Regions from separate parts of the Micromonospora sp. NPDC002411 genome, predicted to be linked through region 1. Evidence: riboswitches for the same ligand, from Rfam matches in the RefSeq annotation. Region 1 holds a riboswitch; the other holds the start of a gene.
The links. A riboswitch is a leader RNA that binds a small molecule or an ion and turns the genes downstream of it on or off. The one in region 1 is predicted to bind cyclic di-AMP.

Region 2: linked by a shared signal. The riboswitch ahead of ACWCO3_RS16845 (C40 family peptidase) and the one ahead of ACWCO3_RS16660 (C39 family peptidase) in region 1 are both predicted to bind cyclic di-AMP.

The regions. Positions count from the first base shown of each region.
Region 1 covers NZ_JBSFBM010000124.1:10,899-15,138, reverse strand. Annotated here, with positions in the region: gene ACWCO3_RS16670 (hypothetical protein) at 1-17, opposite strand, end outside; gene ACWCO3_RS16665 (alpha/beta fold hydrolase) at 78-824, opposite strand; gene ACWCO3_RS16660 (C39 family peptidase) at 970-1,818, opposite strand; cyclic di-AMP (ydaO/yuaA leader) riboswitch at 2,051-2,192, opposite strand; gene ACWCO3_RS16655 (hypothetical protein) at 2,478-3,248, opposite strand; gene ACWCO3_RS16650 (hypothetical protein) at 3,380-3,766, opposite strand; gene ACWCO3_RS16645 (acyltransferase family protein) at 3,860-4,240, opposite strand, start outside.
Region 2 covers NZ_JBSFBM010000126.1:13,133-17,372, forward strand. Annotated here, with positions in the region: gene ACWCO3_RS16840 (N-acetylmuramoyl-L-alanine amidase) at 1-1,260, opposite strand, end outside; cyclic di-AMP (ydaO/yuaA leader) riboswitch at 1,497-1,632, shown strand; gene ACWCO3_RS16845 (C40 family peptidase) at 1,646-2,686, shown strand; gene dcd (dCTP deaminase) at 2,746-3,324, opposite strand; gene ACWCO3_RS16855 (pyridoxamine 5'-phosphate oxidase family protein) at 3,424-3,981, shown strand; partial or broken gene ACWCO3_RS16860 (zinc metalloprotease) at 4,049-4,240, opposite strand, start outside.

The sequences.
Region 1 (4,240 bases):
GGATCAACGGCAGGCATCCGGGCGAATGTAGGCGTCGGGAGCCCGGTCGCACGACCGATATTTCCGCTCGGGACCGCTCAGCGATACGGGTCGAGCAGCGCCAGCACGGCCGCCGGGTCCTCCACGTGCGCATTGTGGCCGAGACCGGGCAGCGTGGCGACCGGCACCCCGTACTCCTTGAGTTGTTCGTCGCTGACCATCGGGTCGTGTTCCCCGCGCGCCAGCACGACCGGCGCGTCGGTCGCCGCCAGCAGCGCGGCCAGGTCGGGCTCGCCGACGGCGAACGCGGTCGGGTCCATGGCGAGACGCCACCGGCCGTCGACCTGACGCAGGCCGGCGTCCACCACCGGATGGTCCGGCGGGACCAGGCCGGCCAGGCCGGACACCCGAAGGTAGCGGCGTGCCGCCTCGGCGCGGGTGGCGAACCAGCTGACCGGACGGGCGGCGAGGCCGGCGGCGCGGGCCAGCTCGTCGGGTGACCAGACGGCCTTGATGCCCAGCCCGACCACGGCGTCCACGGGCGCCCCGGCGGCGTTCGCGGCCAGCGCGAGGCCGACCACCCCGCCCAGCGAGTGCCCGAGCACGACGAGCCGGTCGCCGAGCGCCAGGCCGCGCGCTATCCGGTCGGCGAACCCCGCAAAGGTGTACGACGGCAGCGGCTCCGCCCAGCCGTGGCCGGCGAGGTCCGGTGCCAGCCACCGCCCCGCCCAGCGCTGCTCCAGCAGCGGCGCCCACGGCAACCAGACGTCCCCGGTCGTGCCCATTCCGTGCAGGAGCAGCAGGACCCGCCCGCGACCGGCTTGACCACCCGATTCATCCACCACGGCCGCAGTCTCCCACGGTTCACGGCCCGGTACGAGAGTCGTCATCCACGCCGCCTCCCGCGCGACGCTGACGGCACCGACGAAAAACGCCGCGGGCGCCGCCCCCTTGTGGGGGACGACGCCCGCGGCGGTCAGCGTGCCTGGGTCAGGCGGAGTAGCCCCGGCTGGCGATCCAGTTGGCCAGGTCGATGGTGGTGATCCAGTACGACGGGTCGGCCGCGTTGGCCGAGTCGGCGATCCGCACGGTGCGGCCGTTGTCCTTGTAACCCACGACGGCGATGTAGTGCCCGCCGCCGTAGGAGTGGTAACCGCCGTTGGTGTCGACGGCGTCGCCGACGACGTTCGCGACCACGCCACGGCCGTCGGTGATGGCCTTGACGACGTCGGCCTGGAGCCGGTCCATCTGGGCCGGGCTGGGGGCGCCGGCGAACATCCGAGTCCGGTACGGGGAACCCTTCACCTCGGCGTTGAGGACGCGGGTGGTGTCCTCGGCCGAGTTGGTGCCCATCTCGGTGGTGCCCAGCTCGGCGCCGAGCTCCTCCTGGGTGCGGTCGATACCGGTGGCGCTGAGGGCGTTCCGGGTGGCCGCCGGGCCGCAGTTGTAGTACGTGTTCTGCGCCTCGTAGTCGTAGTCCAGCACCTTGGTCGCGGGTGGCTTCGGCGGCGTCGGCTTACGGGTGAGGTCGGGGTTGGCCTTCGCCTTGGCCGCCGGCGACGCGGCGCTGGTGGCCGGGGCGGCGGTGCTCGGCGCGGCGCTGGCCGACGGGGACGCCTCACGCACCTCGCCGCGGGAGGCGGCAACGTCGCTGCGCATCTCGGCGACGGTGGTCGCGGTGCGCTGGCCGGCGGGTGCGTCGTCGGCGGTGGTGAGCAGGGCGCCGGTGGTGGTGGCGATCGCGAGGGCCGCGGCGGAGGCGGCAACGATCTGGTACGGGCGCTCGGTGGCGAAACGGCGGAGCTGACGCTGCAGGGTGTGCTTCACGGGGTCCTCCACGGATCGGGGGGAGAGCGGCACACCGGCGACCGGACCGGTATCCGGGCAGGCGCCAGCGCGCGGACCGTGGTCCGCGGATGGTGAACCGCTCAGGGGAACGCCCGGCGTGGCCGGGCGGTGAGGCGATGACCCGGGGGTCAGCTCACCGTCACTGGACGAATGAGCGGGGGCACCGCTGCGCCGTGGAGGCGAGGGAACAACCGAGGGGTGGAAAGGTGCTGCACGAGGATGGAACTCCTTCCGACACCGCCTACCGGGTTAGCTGACGGATTCGGGCGGGAAGATCGCCCTACCGCGGGCTGTGGCTCGCGGATTCACCCCGGACTTACTGGTGGGTCCCCGGTTCGTTCATCACGATTGAGCGGGTCGGCGCGGCGTCGCCTCTTGCGATCGGTTACCGCACCGGACGGGACGACAGTACTGGCCCGTCCGCACCCCTGCCAAGCCAGCTCCACCTGCGTAAACCTGAAATAGCGTAGCAATTTCTGCGCGTATTGCCGCTGACGTGACTCGATGGGACAAGCGGTTACGGTGACGCCTACGGGCGACAACCGGACAGGCCGCCGAGAATGCGACCAGATTCACCGGAAGAATCGTGCCGATCGCGCCGGACGCCCGATTCTCGGTCGGCGTGAGCCGGCTCACGTCACGGATCGGGCTCAACTCGCCCGCGCCGGCCGCCACCGCGCCACGACAGCGGGTCGGAACACACCGGTCACCGCCCGGCGCGCGGGTAGCGGGTTCGGTCGCAGCCGGGCCGCCGCCGCGCAGGTCTCCGCTGCGAGGGCTCGCGCTGAGTCGGCAGCCAGTTCCGCGTCCCGCCAGGCAGCACGCTCCCGGGATGCGGCGGCCTGGTAGTCGGCCAGCCTGGCGTCCCGGATCGTCCGGCTGAACAGCACCTCCTGCTCGACCGGGTGCCGCCGGGGATCCCAGCCGCGCCGGTGCGCGAACACGTCGCCGAGCTGCGCCATGCTCAGGTCACCCCGCCAGTACGCCGTCATCGCGGCCCGGTGCAGGTAGCGCTCGCGGGCGGCGTACTCGGCCGGGGTGCGGGGGGTCTGCGGGGTGGGCAGCGCCTCGGCGCCCGCGAAGCGACGGGCGGCGGTGTCCGCCTCGTCATAGGCGCACCAGGCCCGCTCCATCTCCTCCTGAGCGGTCAGCCAGTCAGCACGTCGCCGCTGCGCGGTCCTGGCCGCGCCGGTCGCGGCGACCGCTACCTCCTCGGCGTACCGGCGCAGGTCGGCAGCCTCGGCGGCGGCCACCTCACGAGCGGTGGGGGCGGCCGTGCGCGGGTCGTCCGAGGGTGTGTCCCGCTCGGGGCGGGCCACCAGCAGGGCGAGTACGCCCAGGGCCAGCAGGAACAGGGTGGACCAGATGGCGGCGGCCTGCGGCACCTCGGTCACGAACTGGTAGAAGACGGCGGTCTCCATGGTCGGCACCTCGGGAGAGAGCGATGCGATGGGGAGCCCCACCGCCACCGGGCCAGGGCGGAGCACGGGCCGGTGGGGCGCGGAGCTGGTGGGTCGACAGGCGCGGCGGGCGGGACGCTCGTCCCGGTGACTCAGCGCCCGGGTGGCGCCCGGGGTGCCCGGCTGCTCGGGCCGTGGACCAGGGGCAGCCGGTCGGACCCGGCCGCGCGCACCGGCAGCGGGCCGGTCCGGGCAGTGGCCTGGTCGCCGGGCGGAGCCGATTGCGGGTCGACCGACCACGCCGAGGAGAATTCCTCGACGGGCTCCTCGGTCGTCGCCTGCGCCTCGTGCACCGCCCCCTGCGCGGAGGTGGACGGGCAGGTCGCCGGGAGTGCGCCGAGGGCGAACGGAGTTGGCACAGCGGCCGAGGCCGGGCCCGCGCCGAGCGCCAGGGCCGCGACGACGGCGAGGCTGGTCAGCACCCGCGTCGCCCAGCGCGCCACCCACCACAGCGGACAGGTGAACGCGACCGGAAGCACGACCTCACGCTACCGTCGTGCCGACCTCGACGCACCGACCACGGGCGTGTCGTCGCACGCCGCGCCGAACCCCACTGAGCAGGGTGGACGGTGTCAGCGCGAGTCGGCGTACGTTGATCGACCGTTGGTCTGCTGCCCGCTCTCCCCGGCGGCGTCGGGACCGCCCGCGCGTTGGCGGGGGACGGACGCCGGACGAGCTGGGCGGCGCGGTGCGAGTCGACGCATCATCGGCGTCTCCACGAAGCGGTGCAGCAGCCCGGCGAGGACCAGGTTCACCGCCAGGAAGCCGAGCACCACGGCCGGCCCGCGCCAGCCCGTGAACCCGGTCCCCCAGTCACCGCTCCACCGCAGCACGCTCGTCATCACCAGGACGTGGACCAGGTAGAAGGCGAAGGAGACCTCCCCGAGCCAGACCAGCGGCCGGGACCGCCACGGGGAGCGCTTGTCCCGCACGTCGGCGTCCGCGGCGGCGGT
Region 2 (4,240 bases), on a different contig from region 1:
GTCCCAGTACGGGCCTGGATCCCAGTGCATCCCCCGCACGGTCGAGGCGACGGTGCCGGGCACGTTGTCGTGGCCGATGATGTGCTGGCGGTCCAGCGGGATGCCCAGCCGCAGCGCCAGGTGCCGGACCAGCTTCGCCGAGGTCCGGTACATCGCCTCCGTGTACCAGGTGCCCTGCGCGGCGAAGCCCTCGTGTTCGAGACCGATCGACTTGGCGTTGACGTACCAGTTGCCCGCGTGCCAGCCGACGTCCTTGGTCTTCACGTGCTGGGCGATGTGCCCGTCGACCGAGCGCAGCGAGTAGTGCCAGCTCACGTACGTCGGGTCCTGGACGAGTTTCAGGGTCGTCGCCCAGCTCGCCTCGGTGTCGTGGATGACGATGTACTCGATCTTCTGCCGGGCGGGCCGGTCCGAGAGATCGTGGTTGCCGTAGTCCCCGTCGCCGAACGCCTCGTAGGGTGCGGGGATCCACTCGCAGGAGATGGTGCGCGGGCACTCCACCCCGTCCGGGCGGGCCAGCCGGCGTAGGCCCAGCCGGTCCAACCAGGAGCGCTGGGGCTGTACCGCGATCGCCGGCAGGGTGATTCGCTGCCCGTCGTCGGTCACCCGGGACTCGCCTGCGGCGATGGTGGTGAAGACCTCGTCGGCGAAGGCCGCTGCGGCGTCGGCGCTGTCCGCACCGGCGTAGCGGGCCACCGCGCCGTACCAGGCCGCCGGGTCGGTGTCCGCGCCGACCGGTGCACCCAACTCCCGCTGGTACGCGCTGAGCAGCGCAGCCCCGCCCCGGATGTTGACCTCCGCGTCGGTGCGCAGCGCCTCGGGGGTGGCGCCGGTCAGCGCGGCTGCGGCTTCCACGGTCTGCAACGCGGCGGCGGCCGGCGCGGGGGCCTCGGCGGGTCGGGGCGCGGGCACCCGGGCGGGCCGGGAGTCGTCGCCGCGTGGGTCCTCGGCACCGGCATCGTGGTGGCCGCGCCCGGGTAGAGCGGCGACGTGGCGGGCGTCGGTCAGGTGCATCGGGCCGTAGCCACCGCTCGTGCTCGGTGTGCCGGCGTTGCTGTCCCAGCGGGACTCCAGGTAGGAGACGCCGAGCAGCACACCGGTCGGTACGCCGTACTCGGTCGCCGCAGCGGCGTACTGCTGCTGGCGATCGGTGGTGGGTGCGGCGGCGGCCGCTGCCGAGAGTGGCACCGCGCTCGCGGCGGCGATGACGGTGGTGGCGAGCAGTGCGCGCCAGCCGGTCGACAGGGTTGGATGGTGCATCGAACCCCCTAGATTCTCGCGGGTAGAGGTCAGGTCACCATCGCGCCGCTGGAGAGTCCGCGTCAATACCTTTCCATCTATCGACTCGCTCAGAAGGAAATCTTCACACTGGGTCGGTGACCCCCACTCGATCGGTACGGAGTGTCACGGCCGCACGGGTTGCGGATTGGTAACAGGCGTCTCTACTCTGGTCATTCGTCGGCCCGATAGCAGCTCCGCCCAGCCCGGGCGGTAACGGACCGACACCGCCGAGTCGTTTCCGAGCGAACCGGGGACCCAGGTCCCTCGGGGTGAATCCGCAGCCACTGCGGTAGGGCGCCGACTTCCCGCCCGAACCCGTCAGCTAACCCGGTAGGCGGTCAGGAAGAAGGAGTACGGAACCCCGGTGGCACTCCATGCCCCGCGGCCGTCGTCCGAGCGGTCGGCAGCAGCCGGCCCGACGCCGATCGTGCCGCGCCCACGCTGGTCCCGCTTCACCACCGCTCTCGCCGCGCTGGTCGGCGTCGCCGTCGTCCTGACGGGCAGCGCCACGGCGGCCCACGCCGACCCGTCCGTCGCGGAGATCGAGCGTCAGATCGACGAGGACTGGAACAAACTCGAACCGATCATCGAACGGCACAACGCCACCCGGACCGACCTCGCCGTCAAGCGCAAGCAGGCGGACGCTCTGGCCACCCGCATCGCCCCGCTCGAACAGCAGGTCGACGCCGCGATGGACAAGGTCAGCGCCCTCGCCGTGCGGGCGTACAAGGGTGAGACCGTGTCGACCGTCAACGCGATGCTGGGCAGCCGGTCACCGAGCGAGGTGGTCAGTCAGCTCGAAATGCTCGACCGGTTCGCGCACAACCAGCAACAGGACGTACGCGAGGTGGCCGACCTGCGGGACGAGTTGGCCGCGCAGAAGGCGCCGCTGGACGAGATGGTGGCCCAGCTGACCCGTACCGAGGCTCAGCTGGCCGCGAAGAAGAAGCAGATCAACGAAGAGATCGACCGGCTGCAGAAGCTTCGCCTCAAGGTGTACGGCAACGGTGGCGGTGGTTCGTTGCGCCCGGCGCCCTGCCCCGGCAGCTATCCCGGCGGCGCCGCGGGCGTCGCGGTGAAGTTCGCCTGCGCACAGATCGGCAAGCCCTACGTGTGGGGCGCCGAGGGACCCAACTCGTACGACTGCTCCGGGCTGATGCTGGCCGCCTGGGCGAAGGCCGGTGTGTCGTTGCCGCACAACGCCGCCCAGCAGAGCCGCGTCACCAAGGACGTCAGCAAGGGCGACCTGCGCCCCGGCGACCTGGTCTTCTACTACAGCGACATCCACCACGTCGGCATGTACGTCGGCGGCGGCTGGGTGGTGCACGCCTCGCAGGCAGGCCAACCGGTCAAGATGAAGAAGGTCGACGACGGCCCGATCCACAGCTACGGCCGTCCAGGCTGATCGGGAGTGACCGAAGGGCCCGTCGCGATCCGTCGCGGCGGGCCCTCGTCGTCACGGGTTCAGCGGGTCGGCCAGGTGCGCCAGTGCTGCCAGGCGCGGCTCGGCGTGGGGCCCCGCTGGCCCTGGTAGCGGGATCCGTAGACCACCGAGCCGTACGGGTGCTCGGCCGGCGAGGAGAGCCGGAAGATGCAGAGCTGCCCGATCTTCATGCCCGGCCAGAGGGTGATCGGCAGGTTCGCCACGTTGGAGAGTTCCAGCGTCACGTGTCCGGAGAAGCCGGGGTCGATGAAGCCGGCGGTGGAGTGCGTGAGCAACCCGAGCCGGCCCAGTGAGCTCTTGCCTTCGAGTCGGCCGGCGAGCTGGTCACCCAGGGAGATGACCTCCAGCGTCGAGGCGAGCACGAACTCCCCCGGGTGCAGCACGAACGGCTCGCCGTCGGGCACCTCGACCGCCGAGGTCAGGTCGTCCTGCTGCATCGCCGGATCGATGTGGGTGTAGAGGTGGTTGTTGAAGACCCGGAACAGCCGGTCGAGTCGGACGTCGATGCTGGAGGGTTGGACCAGGGTGGGCTCGAACGGCTCCAGGCCCAGCGTGCCGGCCTTGATCTCGGAGACCAGGTCGCGGTCGGAGAGCAGCATCGGACCACCATAGCGGCGTTGCCGAAACCGGGCGGATTCGGTGCCGGTGACCAGCGCGTCGAGGTCGCCCGTCGTACATTTGTTCGATAGAATGCTCGCATGGCTTCCTGGTCCGATTTCGCCGCCGACGAGCCCCGACTCGCCGACGGGATCCGCGTTCTCCTTCAGCAGTACGGGCCGGGCTTCGGCTACCTGGCCACGGTCCGCGCCGACGGCGGGCCCCGGGTTCACCCGGTCTCCCCGGTCATCACGGACGAAGGTCTCTTCTGCTTCATCATCGACTCCCCGAAGCGCCGTGACCTCGAACGCGACGGCCGTTACGCGTTGCACTCGTTCCCCCCGGAGGAGAGCGACGACGAGGCCTACCTGGCGGGGCACGCTCGTCCGGTGACCGATCCGGTCCGGGTCGCGCGGCTGGCGCAGAGTGCCCGGGCCGAGCAGCAGGTCGACTGGCGGTTGTTCGAGTTCACCGTCGACGTGGCCATGCTGACCCGCCGCGAGCAGCACGTCGCCGGCGTCCCGGGTGTCACGCCGAGCCGGCCGGCTGTCCGGGTCTGGCTGGACCCGCACGCCCCGTCGGCGACGGCCGCGCCGGTCGCCGTGCCACAGGCTCGGCCGACCCGCCTCAGCCGTGACGTGCAGTGCACGGCCGCCTGACCGGGGCTCTGACACGACGGTGTCGGCTCCGTCGTGACGGAGCCGACACCGGTTGTACGCGGAGCAGTTAGGCCGCGCGGTAGGCGTTCCAGGCGGTGATCATGCGGCTGGCCTGACCAGGGGTGAACTGGTACATGCACGAGTCGTAGGTGTAGTCCATGAAGTTGGTGATCGGGTCCAGCCCGGTCGCCGAGCAGGTGTCGCGCCCGGTCGGGCACTGGTACGCCGGCGAGGCCTCGGCCGGGGTGTCGCTGACGCT